One region of the Enterococcus sp. DIV0800 genome, then DNA from elsewhere that is predicted to be linked to it. Evidence: predicted binding sites of a transcription regulator. Region 1 holds the regulator's gene; each other region holds the start of a gene.

What was found. The regulator NrdR, encoded in region 1, represses ribonucleotide reductase genes. The targets are predictions, from matches to a motif close to ACACNATATATNGTGT.
Region 2: nrdD (anaerobic ribonucleoside-triphosphate reductase) is a predicted target of NrdR. The motif match lies at 966-981, and genes of this name have one in related genera.
Region 3: IGI54_RS01115 (deoxynucleoside kinase) is a predicted target of NrdR. The motif match lies at 1,873-1,888, and genes of this name have one in related genera.

What each region holds. Positions count from the first base shown of each region.
Region 1 covers NZ_CP187898.1:1,355,096-1,359,324, reverse strand. The annotation lists gene polA (DNA polymerase I) at 1-648, shown strand, start outside; gene mutM (DNA-formamidopyrimidine glycosylase) at 710-1,543, shown strand; gene coaE (dephospho-CoA kinase) at 1,546-2,145, shown strand; gene nrdR (transcriptional regulator NrdR) at 2,336-2,809, shown strand; gene IGI54_RS06565 (DnaD domain protein) at 2,822-4,132, shown strand; gene dnaI (primosomal protein DnaI) at 4,132-4,229, shown strand, end outside.
Region 2 covers NZ_CP187898.1:1,920,305-1,924,533, forward strand. The annotation lists gene IGI54_RS09375 (ABC transporter ATP-binding protein) at 1-740, opposite strand, end outside; gene nrdD (anaerobic ribonucleoside-triphosphate reductase) at 1,084-3,276, shown strand; gene nrdG (anaerobic ribonucleoside-triphosphate reductase activating protein) at 3,347-3,949, shown strand; gene dinB (DNA polymerase IV) at 3,992-4,229, opposite strand, start outside.
Region 3 covers NZ_CP187898.1:226,038-230,266, reverse strand. The annotation lists gene IGI54_RS01120 (magnesium transporter CorA family protein) at 88-993, opposite strand; gene IGI54_RS01115 (deoxynucleoside kinase) at 1,198-1,854, opposite strand; gene mvk (mevalonate kinase) at 2,201-3,142, shown strand; gene mvaD (diphosphomevalonate decarboxylase) at 3,135-4,124, shown strand; gene IGI54_RS01100 (phosphomevalonate kinase) at 4,125-4,229, shown strand, end outside.

The sequences.
Region 1 (4,229 bases):
TTGGCGCACATTTCTGGTGATGAACATTTGAAACAGGCTTTTCGAGATGGGATGGATATCCACACCAGTACTGCGATGCGAGTCTTTAATGTCTCAGAAGATGAAGTAACGCCTAACATGCGGCGCAATGCGAAAGCCGTGAATTTTGGAATCGTTTATGGAATCTCCGATTATGGCTTATCGCAAAATCTTGGAATTACTCGAAAGGCCGCGCAAGAATATATCGACACGTATTTTGAAAATTATCCAGATGTTAAACGTTATATGGAAGAAAGCGTTCGTGAAGCGAAGGATAAAGGCTACGCTGCGACCTTGTATAATCGTCGTCGCTATTTACCAGACATCAATGCCCGTAATTTCAATCTACGTTCTTTTGCAGAGCGGACCGCAATTAACACACCTATTCAAGGCAGTGCGGCAGATATTTTGAAGTTAGCAATGATCGAGATGGCGAAGCGTTTGGAAGCAGAAAAACTGCAAGCAACAATGCTATTGCAAGTGCATGATGAATTGGTCTTTGAAGTGCCAGAAAGTGAACTAGAACAATTAGATCAATTAGTCAAAGAAGTGATGGAAAATACCGTCCAATTAGATGTGCCATTGCTAACGGATAGCAATTGGGGCAAAACTTGGTACGAAGCAAAATAAGCGGAGGCTGGGAGAGATTCCAGCTTCTTCTTTTAATGAGTGACATCGGGGAGGAAGAGCAATGCCTGAATTACCAGAAGTGGAAACAGTCCGAAAAGGATTAATTTCTTTAGTCAAAGGCAAGACGATCGCAAAAGTCGATGTTTATTGGCCGCGAATCATTGAAATGCCTGAAGTAGAAACATTTCAGCAGCAAATTATCGGTGAAACGATTGAAGACGTGGAGCGTCGTGGAAAATATTTGATTTTTCAATTATCTCATTACGAAATGGTGTCTCATTTGCGAATGGAAGGCAAGTACGAATTCTTTTCAGAAGCGAAACCATTAGATAAGCATAGCCATGTTCGCTTTATCTTTACCGATGGATCAGAATTGGTCTATCATGATGTCCGAAAATTTGGTCGGATCGCCTTATTAAAAAAAGGTACGGCGAAGCACTATAAAGGACTGACACAGCTGGGACCAGAACCTACGGATGAGGATTTTTCATTAGCGGATTTTAAAGATCAGTTGAAAAAATCAGCGACTATGATCAAGCCATTGCTGTTAAATCAAAAAGTCGTAGCAGGTTTAGGAAATATTTATGTGGATGAAGTATTGTGGTTAGCGAAAATTCATCCGGAACAACCAGCTAATTCTTTAAGCCCCCAAGCCGTAAAAAAATTACGGGAAGCCATCATCGAAGTGATCGCCAAAGCAAAGGAAGCTGGCGGAACAACAATAAGAACCTATTTGAATGCCTTAGGAGAAGCGGGACATTTTCAACAGGAGTTGCATGTCTATGGACAAACGGGAAAACCGTGTCCGCGCTGCGGAACGGCAATTATTAAAATAAAAGTCGCGCAACGGGGAACACATCTATGCCCTCACTGTCAGAAATTAAAGAAGGTGTAACTATGAGCTATGTATTAGGAGTAACTGGTGGCATCGCAAGTGGAAAATCAACAGTGGTAAAGGTCTTTCGCAAAGCAGGTTTTCCGATTGTTGATGGCGACGTCGTGGCGCGCGAGGTCGTTGAACCAAATACTGCTGGCTTGAAGGCCTTGATAACAACTTTTGGATTGGAAATTTTGCAAAAGGATGGTCAACTGGATCGAAAGAAATTAGGACAAATTGTTTTTGCAGATGAAAAGAAACGTCAGCAGCTGAATCAAATCCTAGATCCCTTTATCCGCAGCGCAATTGAACAGCAGGTAGAAGAAGCGAAAGAGCAATCAGCTCTAGTCATTGTAGATATACCGCTGCTTTTTGAAGGACATTACGAAGGCTTGATGGATGCAGTAGCCGTGGTTTATGTAACATCAGAAATCCAATTACAGCGTCTCATGAACCGTGATGGGTATGATAAATCAGAAGCTTTGAAGCGAATCAACAGCCAGCTTTCGTTAGAAGAAAAGAAAAGTCGAGGCGATCTTGTCTTTGATAATTGCCAGTCAGTAGAAAAAACACAAGAACAAGTCATAAAGTGGCTAAAAGAAAATAATTTTGTTTCTTAAAGTTTTCGGCGTCGTAGCGTTACGACGCTTTTTTTAGCCGGCTGGTTATGTTAAACTCATGTTATATAAAGGATTTTGCATTATTTATTAACCGATTAAAGAAGTTTACAGATAACAGAATAAATGATTCAGCAAATTGCTGATTACAAAGAATAAAATCAAAAAAAGAACGAAAGAGTGGGGTGAAGGAATGCGTTGTCCTAGATGTAACCATAATAATTCTCGAGTGATTGATAGCCGCCAAACTGATGATGGACGAGCGATTCGCCGACGTAGAGAATGTGAAAGCTGTGGCTTCCGTTTTACAACCTTTGAACGGATCGAAGCCGCACCGTTATTAGTAGTCAAACGCAATGGCGACCGGGAAGAATTTAGTCGAGATAAAATCTTACGGGGCTTGATTCGTTCCGCTGAAAAACGACCAGTAGCAATGGAACAGATGGAGCAAATCGTGGATCGAGTAGAAAACCGTGTTCGCAGCATGGGAGAAAATGAAGTCCCAACGAGCCAGATCGGAGAATTCGTCATGGAAGACTTAATGGAAGTGGATGAGATTGCGTATATTCGCTTTGCCAGTGTGTATCGCCAGTTCAAAGACATGTCTGTCTTCTTGAAAGAATTACAAGAAATCGTCGATAAAGCCAAGACGCCAGACGAAGAATAGGGAGGCTTTTTAGTGGCAGATGAACTTAAACCCAGTACCTTTTATACGGTCTACGGTGAGCCACAATTGGATCAAAGTAAACAAAACGCACTGCTGTACCTCTATCAGCCAATCATTGGCAGCACGGCTTTAAGCTTATATTTAAATTTAGTCAGCGATCTTATGATTGAGGGAAAAAGTCCTAGCTTGATGCACACCGATTTATTGGCGACACTTGATACAGGCTTAATGAATTTAGTCAAAGCTCGCCACAAACTAGAAGGAATCGGATTGTTAGAGACGTATCAGCAGGAAGATCATGAAATTGGCATGAACCTGATTTATCAGCTGCGAATCCCCTTAGCGCCTGACAAGTTTTTTCAAGATCCGTTAATGTCTTTTCTTTTGATGGATAAGGTCGGGGACCGGCGTTATGAACGATTAATCAATCGTTTCAAACCAGTCACCGTGGATAAGCAAAAGACACAAAACATCACGAAACGCTTTCGCGATGTTTATCGACTTGATGAATCGGCTTTTGCCAGCCATAGTGAAGTGTTAGACCAAACGGCGGAAAATTTTACAGAAAAGGAAGACTTCGATTGGACGTTGTTTACACAACAATTGAAACGTTTCAATCTGTTTATCAGCCTTGAGGAACGGGAGAAGCTCCAGACGTTTTATACACTCTATGGTCTGAATGAATTGGATCTAGCGGAATACGTGGCTAAAGCTTCGGCCGGTGAAAAAAAGGGATTGAATTTTAATTATTTACGCCAATTGTTGAATAAAGAAAAAAGCCCCGTCATTGCTGCTGCGAAGCCAGCGGAACAAGAGCCGGAAGAAATTGATAGTAACTTTTCTCAGCAAGAACGGGAAATTATTAATCAAAGCAAAAAAATTCCACCTGTTACCTTTTTACGAGCGATTAAACGTGAAAAAGGCGGTTATGAAACCAACACGGAAGTTCGGTTGTTAGAAGAACTGATTGGCCGTAATTTATTACCGAAAAGTGTCATTAATATTATTGTTAATTATATTTTGGTGATTCAAAATCAGGCGGTAATCAATGCTAATTATTTAAATGCGATTGCCAACGATTGGGCTCAAAAAAAGATTACGACTCCGGAAGCAGCGATTGCCCACGTTCGAGACAATAACCAAAAGCTGATACGTAAAACACAGCCAAGCCGACCTAGTTATCAAAAACGTGGAACCGGACGCAAAGAAGCTTTACCAGAACATATTAAACAGCCGCCGAAAGAAACTAAGCTTAGTCCTGAAAAAGAGGCGGAATTGAATCGCAAATTAGCAGAATATCTAAGTAAAGAAGGTGATGACTAGTGGAAGATGTAGGAAAAGAATTGAATCGCATCATTAAAAGCCGTGGTGTCGATGGCCGTTATCGTCAAATGATGGAAGAAGTCTTAGCTGATAAGGA
Region 2 (4,229 bases), 570 kb from region 1:
CCGATCGTCGCCTGCATATCAATCACTTTCTCAAAAAAATCCTTGCGGGTTGAACGTCGAACGATCTCGGAGAAAAAACGCCCATCCTTAATAAACAGCACGCGATTGCAATAGCTAGCCGTGTAAGGATCATGAGTAACCATCAAGATCGTCGTCTCCTCATGAAGATTCACCTCGTCTAAGTAATTCAAAAACTCAGTCGCTGCTTTAGAATCCAAAGAGCCCGTGGGCTCATCAGCAAATAAAATCATCGGACTGGTGATCAAAGCCCGCGCTGCTGCAGTCCGTTGCTGTTGACCGGTAGACAGTTCTTCTGGAAATCGGTCTAAGATACCTTCAATTTTTAAAATTTGCGCTAGATGATCGACCCGTTTCGTAATTTCTTCATAGGAAAGCTTGCTGACTGCTAAAGGCAAAATAATATTGTCCCGCACCGACAAACTATCAATCAAATTAAACTCTTGAAAAATGAAACCTAGATTTTTCCGACGAAAATCTGTCAGTCGGTTCTCCCGCATCTGTGTGATGTCAGCGCCGTCGATCTTCACGCTGCCCATCGTAGGCAGCAAAATCGTTGACAGGATATTCATTAACGTCGTCTTACCGGCACCACTAGGACCCATGATCCCAACGAATTCTCCCTTCTCCACGGAAAAATTCAAATCATTCAAGACCGTCACTTTATTATTGCGTGTGCCATAGCTTTTACTTAAATGCTGCACATCAATTATTTTCTTCATTGCTTGATCCTCCTGTCAAAACGATTTCCTTCTCAAAATTAGACACCTATTTTTAATATCCAAATTTTTTCCTTTATGGTATCATATTTGGGTTGGTTTTTTACGTGAAACGACTGTCTGACAGCTTACATTTTTTTCACATTCAAAACAAATATTTTTAAGTTATTTTAACATAGCTGTAAAGCACGGCCTCATCAGCTTTCATACACTTTTACATAAAGGAACACACTATATATAGTGTGTTCTTCTTTCATTCCTAAAAAAAGCCCCAATATATCGTTGCATGCTAAATCAAAATGCTATATTATTAATAGTGAGATTTAGAAGAAATGGAGTGTTTGTTATGATGGAAATCCATACAAAAGACTCGTTGCTCAACGAGTTTCAATCGTCATTAAAAAATATCAAAGTCGTAAAACGCGATGGACGTCACGTCTCCTTTGATGACCAAAAAATTTATGATGCATTGATTAAAGCTGAAACAAAAATAAAAGGTTCGATTGATCCTTTAGCTCACGGGCGCATCCAATCAATCGTCGAACGCGTAGATGCTGAAATTTCTGAGCGTTTCAACAGTGACATTAAAATTTATGAAATCCAAAACATCGTGGAACATATTCTATTAGAGCATAACGAGTACGGGTTAGCCGAGGAATATATCAATTATCGGACCCATCGTGATTTCCAGCGTAGCAAAGCCACTGACATTAACTTTACAATCGGCAAACTAATCAACAAGGACCAAACGGTCGTGAATGAAAATGCCAATAAAGACAGCGATGTCTTCAATACTCAACGGGATTTGACGGCTGGGATCGTGGGTAAATCCATTGGTTTAAAAATGCTGCCAGCCCATGTAGCGAATGCTCACCAAAAGGGCGACATCCATTACCATGATTTGGATTATCATCCCTATACACCAATGACAAACTGCTGTTTGATCGACTTTAAAGGCATGTTAAACGACGGATTTAAAATCGGTAATGCCGAAGTAGAAAGTCCTAAATCAATTCAAACGGCGACAGCACAGATTTCACAAATCATTGCCAACGTTGCTTCAAGCCAATACGGCGGCTGTTCAGCCGATCGGACAGATGAATTGTTAGCTCCTTTTGCGCGCTTAAATTATGAAAAACATTTAAAAGACGCCGAAGAATGGATCGATAGTCCAGAAAAGCAAAAAGCTTTTGCGAAACAAAAAACACGTAAAGATATTTATGACGCGATGCAAAGCTTAGAATACGAGATCAATACGTTGTTTACTTCAAACGGACAAACACCCTTTACGTCATTAGGCTTTGGTCTTGGAACAGATTGGTTTGAACGCGAGATTCAAAAAGCGATCCTACAAATCCGGATCGAAGGTTTAGGTAGCGAAAAACGCACGGCGATTTTCCCTAAATTGATTTTCACCCTGCGTCGTGGAACCAACTTGGAACCAACTGATCCAAACTATGATATTAAAGAATTAGCATTAGAATGTGCAACCAAGCGAATGTATCCAGATATCCTGAATTACGATAAATTAATTGAGCTGACTGGCAGCTTCAAAGTGCCAATGGGCTGTCGTTCATTCTTGCAAGGCTGGAAAAATGAACAAGGCGAAGAAATCAATGCAGGCCGCATGAATCTTGGGGTCGTTACATTGAATTTACCACGGATCGCCTTAGAATCAGCCGGCAACAAAGAAAAATTCTGGACATTATTAGAGGAACGTCTGCAAATCGCTAAAGACGCGCTTGTTTTCCGGATTGATCGTTGTAAAGAAGCCACACCGGCGAACGCACCGATCTTGTATCAATACGGCGCATTCGGCAAACGTTTGAAACGAACAGATGCTGTCAATGAATTATTCAAAAATAAACGAGCTACGATTTCTTTAGGCTACATTGGTCTTTACGAAGTTGCCAGCGTTTTTTACGGCGGTGAATGGGAAGGCAATCCAGAAGCGAAAGCTTTCACCTTGGATATTATGAAGGATCTAAAAGAACATGCAGATGCCTGGGGCAATGAATACGGCTATCACTTCAGTGTTTATTCAACACCAAGTGAAAGTTTGACGGATCGTTTCTGTCGTTTAGATACAGAGCGCTTTGGTGTCGTTGAAAACATCACGGATAAGGACTATTACACGAATAGCTTCCATTATGATGTGCGGAAAAACCCAACGCCATTTGAAAAATTGGATTTCGAAAAAGACTATCCTAAATATTGTTCTGGCGGCTTCATCCACTATTGTGAATACCCAGTATTGCAGCAAAATCCAAAATCTTTGGAAGCTGTTTGGGACTATGGCTACGATCGCATCGCTTATCTAGGAACCAACACACCGATCGATCATTGCTACGAATGTGGTTTCGAAGGCGACTTCAAACCAACCAAACGCGGCTTTGAATGTCCAGAGTGCGGCAACCATGATCCAAAAACCTGTGATGTTGTCAAACGGACTTGCGGCTACCTAGGCAATCCGCAAGCACGTCCGATGGTTCACGGCCGTCATGAAGAAATCGCCTCACGCGTCAAACATATGAAATAGAAACTGGAAATACGATTGACAGGGACGGCGCTCTTTGCCGCTCCCTGTTTTACTTGAAAGGTGAAAAAACATGCGTAATCCTAAACCAAAAGAATGGCTGGCCAGTGAGTTAAGTCAGCAATACATCGCCGATTATAAGGCCTTCAACTTTGTTGATGGAGAAGGCGTCCGGAATAGTCTCTACGTCAGTGGCTGTCCGTTTGCCTGCGAAGGCTGCTTCAATGCTGCTGCACAAAATTTTCATTACGGCAAGCCCTTCACCCAAGAAATTGAAGATCAATTAATCGCGGATACAGCCCACGATTATGTTCAAGGTGTCACCTTCTTAGGCGGCGAGCCTTTTTTGAATACTCAAGTCTGCTTAAGAGTGATTGACCGTTTGCGGGAAGAATTTGGCGACACGAAAGATATCTGGTCTTGGAGCGGCTACACGTTTGAGGAGCTGTTGCAAGACAGTGAAGACAAATTAGAAATGCTCAGCAAGATTGATATTCTCGTTGACGGACGTTTTGAACTGGCGCAAAAAAACTTGATGCTGCAATTTCGTGGCAGTGCCAATCAACGGATCATTGATGTCAAAAAATCTTTAGCACAAGGTGAAGTCGTTATTTGGGAAAAGCTCCATGACTCCGAAAAAGCTTTTGAACAAATTAAAAAGAGCGAACTAATTTAGTCGCTCTTCTTGTTTGATGTCTGGCTCTACGAACTAGCTTTTTCACTCCCACAAAGGCAAGACAATATTTTCATAGGCAACGGGATCTAGATTAGTCAAGGTGATACCGACTAAGCGGATCCCTTTTTCGATGCCGCCAATTTCCTCCCAAATCAAACTAGCTTGGGAAAATAGTTCTTCTTTTTTTTCTATGTAATAAGGCAGCGTCACTCGCCGCGTCACAGTCGTATAATCTGTATATCGAATCTTGACGACTACCGTTTTGCCATGCCGCTGCACG
Region 3 (4,229 bases), 1.1 Mb from region 1:
CATTTTGCCTCACGTTCGAGGAAGTGACTTCTGATATACCGTTTATTCAAAAAAAGGAAGTGGGACGAAATTTCGTCTCACTTCCTTTTAGCGTATTCGCCGCCATAGGATCAAAATCAGCCAGGCGGAAAGGCCCAAACTGATCACTAATGAAATTAGCCAACCCGCTTCCGAATGAACCAAAGGCAATGGCATATTCATGCCGAAAAAACCGGTGACGATCGTAGGGATCGTCAACATCAAAGACCAGATTGTTAAGATTTTCATCGTGTCATTCAGATTATTATTTAACAAATTATTGTAGGTACCGGATAATTGATCCAAGATTTCACTGGATAATTTGGTCATCTCCACCGCCTGCTTGGCTTCAATCAACGCGTCATCCAATTCCTCTTTTTCCTTATCCGTGAAGCTGGAAAAGATTGCTTGAACCTTGACCTGCTCCAACAAAACCGCGTTTTGTTTCGTGGCCGTTACCAAATACACTAAGCCAATTTCCAAATCGGACAACGCCAATAAATTTTTATTGGTGGTTTTTTCTCGTAATTTCGCATTTAAGACAATCCGTTGACTATCCACCTCTTCAACTAAAGGGAAATAGTAATCAGAGATCAAAAAAAGTGTATGGAATAACAGACTCGCCGTGCTTTGGTTCGGTTCATTCTGTAACAGATTCTCAATAATATTTTCCACATAAGCCGTCCGTTCATTGACAAACGAAAAGAAAAAATGATCCTTCAAAATGAAGGCCATCGGACTCGTTTCATAATGATTGTCTTTCTTTAAGAGGTTCGGCACATTAAAGATCAATAGCAAAGCCTTTTCCATCGGATCATATTCCACCCGCGCCCGTTCATTATCATCTAGCGCATACGTCAACATCTCATCGCTGATAGAATAGCTAGCTCTCAATTTTTTGATCTCGTGAGGCTGTGTCGCATCGACATTGACCCATGAACACATCTCTTGATTAAATGTTTGTTTGCTGTCCATTAGAACCTCCCGGTATAAAATCTTGTTAAAATCAGTATAACAAAATCTTCACTTCTTTATTAGTTTTAACCTATTAGAAAACATTGAAACAGTTAATTGAAATAAAAGAACCTTTTATCACCTGTACATTAATCTTTCACTCTTAAACAATAACTGATTCCAAAAAAAGAACCATGACCTGACTGCCATAGTTCCTACTTAGCCTTATTCCGCTGTAATTCCTTGAACCTCTAAAATTTTCTCATCGATCATGCGGATCACTTCATCCCGTGCGTCAGCATTGTCAACAAAATTCAAACGATCACCATCGATTTGGATTTTGGGACTTTCATGATAGTCTTCATACCATTGATCGTAACGGCTGTTTAACTCCTTGTAATAATCATACAAGGTGGGATCAAATTCTAATTGCTCGTATTCACGTCCACGCTTTTGAATTCGTTCCATCATCGTTTCAAAAGAAACCCGGATGTGGACCAATAGATCGGGATGCTTTTTATGAGCCGCATAAGGCAACTCCTGCATCATATTGGCTAACAATTCATCGTAAACTTTGACCTCTGTCTCGGTTGCCCGGCCAAGATCAGCGTTTAAATGAAATAATAAAGAATCTTCATAGATTGAACGATCCAAGACATTGTTGTCGTCTTGCATCGCCTTTTTAATACTATCAAAACGTTTATTTAAGAAATAGATTTGCAATAAAAATGCGTACTGCTCTGGATCAGCATAAAATAGCGGTAACACTTCATTATCATCAATCGATTCATAAAAAGCCTGACTTCCTAGATGCTCTGACAGCATTGCGGTCAAACTTGATTTCCCTGCTCCAATGGTTCCTGCTAATACGATCACGCTCATAAACCCCCAACTCGTTTCATACAAAATATAGTGCGTATTTTTCAACTTATCCAATATACCCCCAATATCTTGTAGCGTCAAACAAAATATCTACAGAAAAACAAACTTTATTCTTCTAAGGAATGTTTAAAAAATCGTAGCTTTTCAAAAACTTTTCAGCGGTTTCGTTTACTTGTAGGTCTTCTCTGAGTAAAATGGGAAGAGACTAAAATGGCTTATTACTATTAAGTAATAATTTCGTTTATAATAAAGAAGTCGAGAAACATGAATTTTTCTCAATGAAAACAATAGCTAAACAAATAAAAATGAAAAATACATACTCTAAAACGAAATAGGGGTTTTTTTAATGAAATCGATTGGCACGGGTTATGCCAGTGGAAAAATCATCTTAATGGGAGAACACTCGGTTGTTTATGGGGAGCCGGCGATCGCCTTTCCTTTTGCCGGAACAGGTATCCAAGCGACGATCAAGGTAAATAAACTTGAGTCGTGGATCGAATCCAGCTTCTTCCACGGACCGCTTTCAGCCGTGCCGAATACGATGCGCAATGTAACGGTCTTACTGTGGTATTTAGTAAAACATTTTAAAATTCCAGAACCTTTCTATTTAAAGATTGAAAGCTCGATTCCAGCCGAACGGGGAATGGGTTCAAGCGCTGCCGTAGCAGTTGCGATTACCCGGGCTGTTTTCGATTGGATGGAAGAACCGGCGACCCAAGAAAACGTCTTACACTTTGTCAATCAAGCGGAAGCGGTGGCTCATGGCAACCCTAGCGGCATTGACGCGACGACGATTAGTGGAACTGAACCGATCCTTTATCAAAAAGGCATCGGCTTCCAACCTTTCCAATTAAACATGGACGCTTTTTTAGTTGTGGCTGACACTGGCGTAAAAGGACAGACGCGCAAAGCAGTGAAAGATATCGCTAAACTGATGGAACTGCGCCCTTATGAGACCAATCAGCAAATGCGGACACTTGGACAGTTAACCAATCAAGCTCAGCAAGCCGTTTTACAAAATAAGCCTCGCGTCTTAGGCGACTGTATGAACCAAGCTCAAGGCCTCTTACGCTTATTAGGTGCCAGCAATCGCAACTTAGACCACCTAATCGAAACGGCGTTAGAACATCACGCATTAGGTACGAAGCTGACCGGTGGCGGCCGCGGTGGTTGCATGATCGCTCTAGCAGAGAATGAAACAAGCGGACGTCAGCTGCAGAAAACATTATTAGACGCTGGCGCACGTGATACATGGATTGAAGGGTTAGGTGTCTACGCACATGTTTAGTGGCAAAGCTCGAGCTTATACGAACATCGCCTTGATCAAATATTGGGGCAAAGAAAATCAAGAACTAATCATTCCAATGAACAACAGTTTATCGTTAACGTTGGATGCTTTTTATACTGAAACGACCGTCACTTTTTCCGAAGAGTTGAAGGAAGATCATTTCTACTTAGACAATCAACTGCAAGATCCGAAAGCGACCTTAAAAGTGAGTCGCTTTCTTGATTTAGTCCGCCAAAAAGCCGACTGCAACCTTTATGCGACGGTAAAAAGCCAAAACTTCGTCCCTACAGCTGCAGGTTTAGCTTCTTCTGCTAGTGGTTTGGCCGCTTTGGCCGGCGCTGCTAGTGCAGCATTAAATCTAGCCTTATCACCGGAAGAATTATCGCGGCTTGCACGTCGGGGCTCCGGCTCTGCCTGCCGCAGCATTTACGGCGGCTTTGCTGAATGGCAAAAAGGGACTAGCGACGAGACGTCCTATGCAGTCGAAATACCAAGCAACGACTTCGAAAATGAGTTAAGTATGCTCTTTGTCGTGGTCAATGATGCCCAAAAAGATATTTCTAGTCGCGATGGCATGCAACGAACGGTCGAAACGTCGGCTTTTTATGATGGTTGGCTACAAACTGTTCCGCAAGATTTACAAAAAGCCAAACAAGCCATCACTGAAAAAAACTTTATTGCCTTAGGAGAGGTTACCGAAGCCAGCGCCTTAAAAATGCACGGTACAACCTTAGCCGCGAATCCGCCCTTCACCTATTGGTCGGCAGAAAGCATGCAAGCCATGAATCTCGTCCGCCAAATCAGAACTGCCGGCATTCCTTGCTACTTCACAATGGATGCTGGACCAAATGTCAAAATTTTAGTCGAACGTAAAAATGAAGCAAAGGTTCAGGCTGCCTTAGCCAAGCATTTTGATTCCCAACAATTAATCCTTGCTCACGCAGGACCAAAAATCGAAATTTTATCAAAGGAGGACGCGTAAATGATTGAAGTATCTGCCCCTGGAAAACTTTATATCGCCGGTGAATACGCCGTTGTAGAACCGGGACATCCCGCGATCATCGTAGCCATCGACCAATTCATTTCC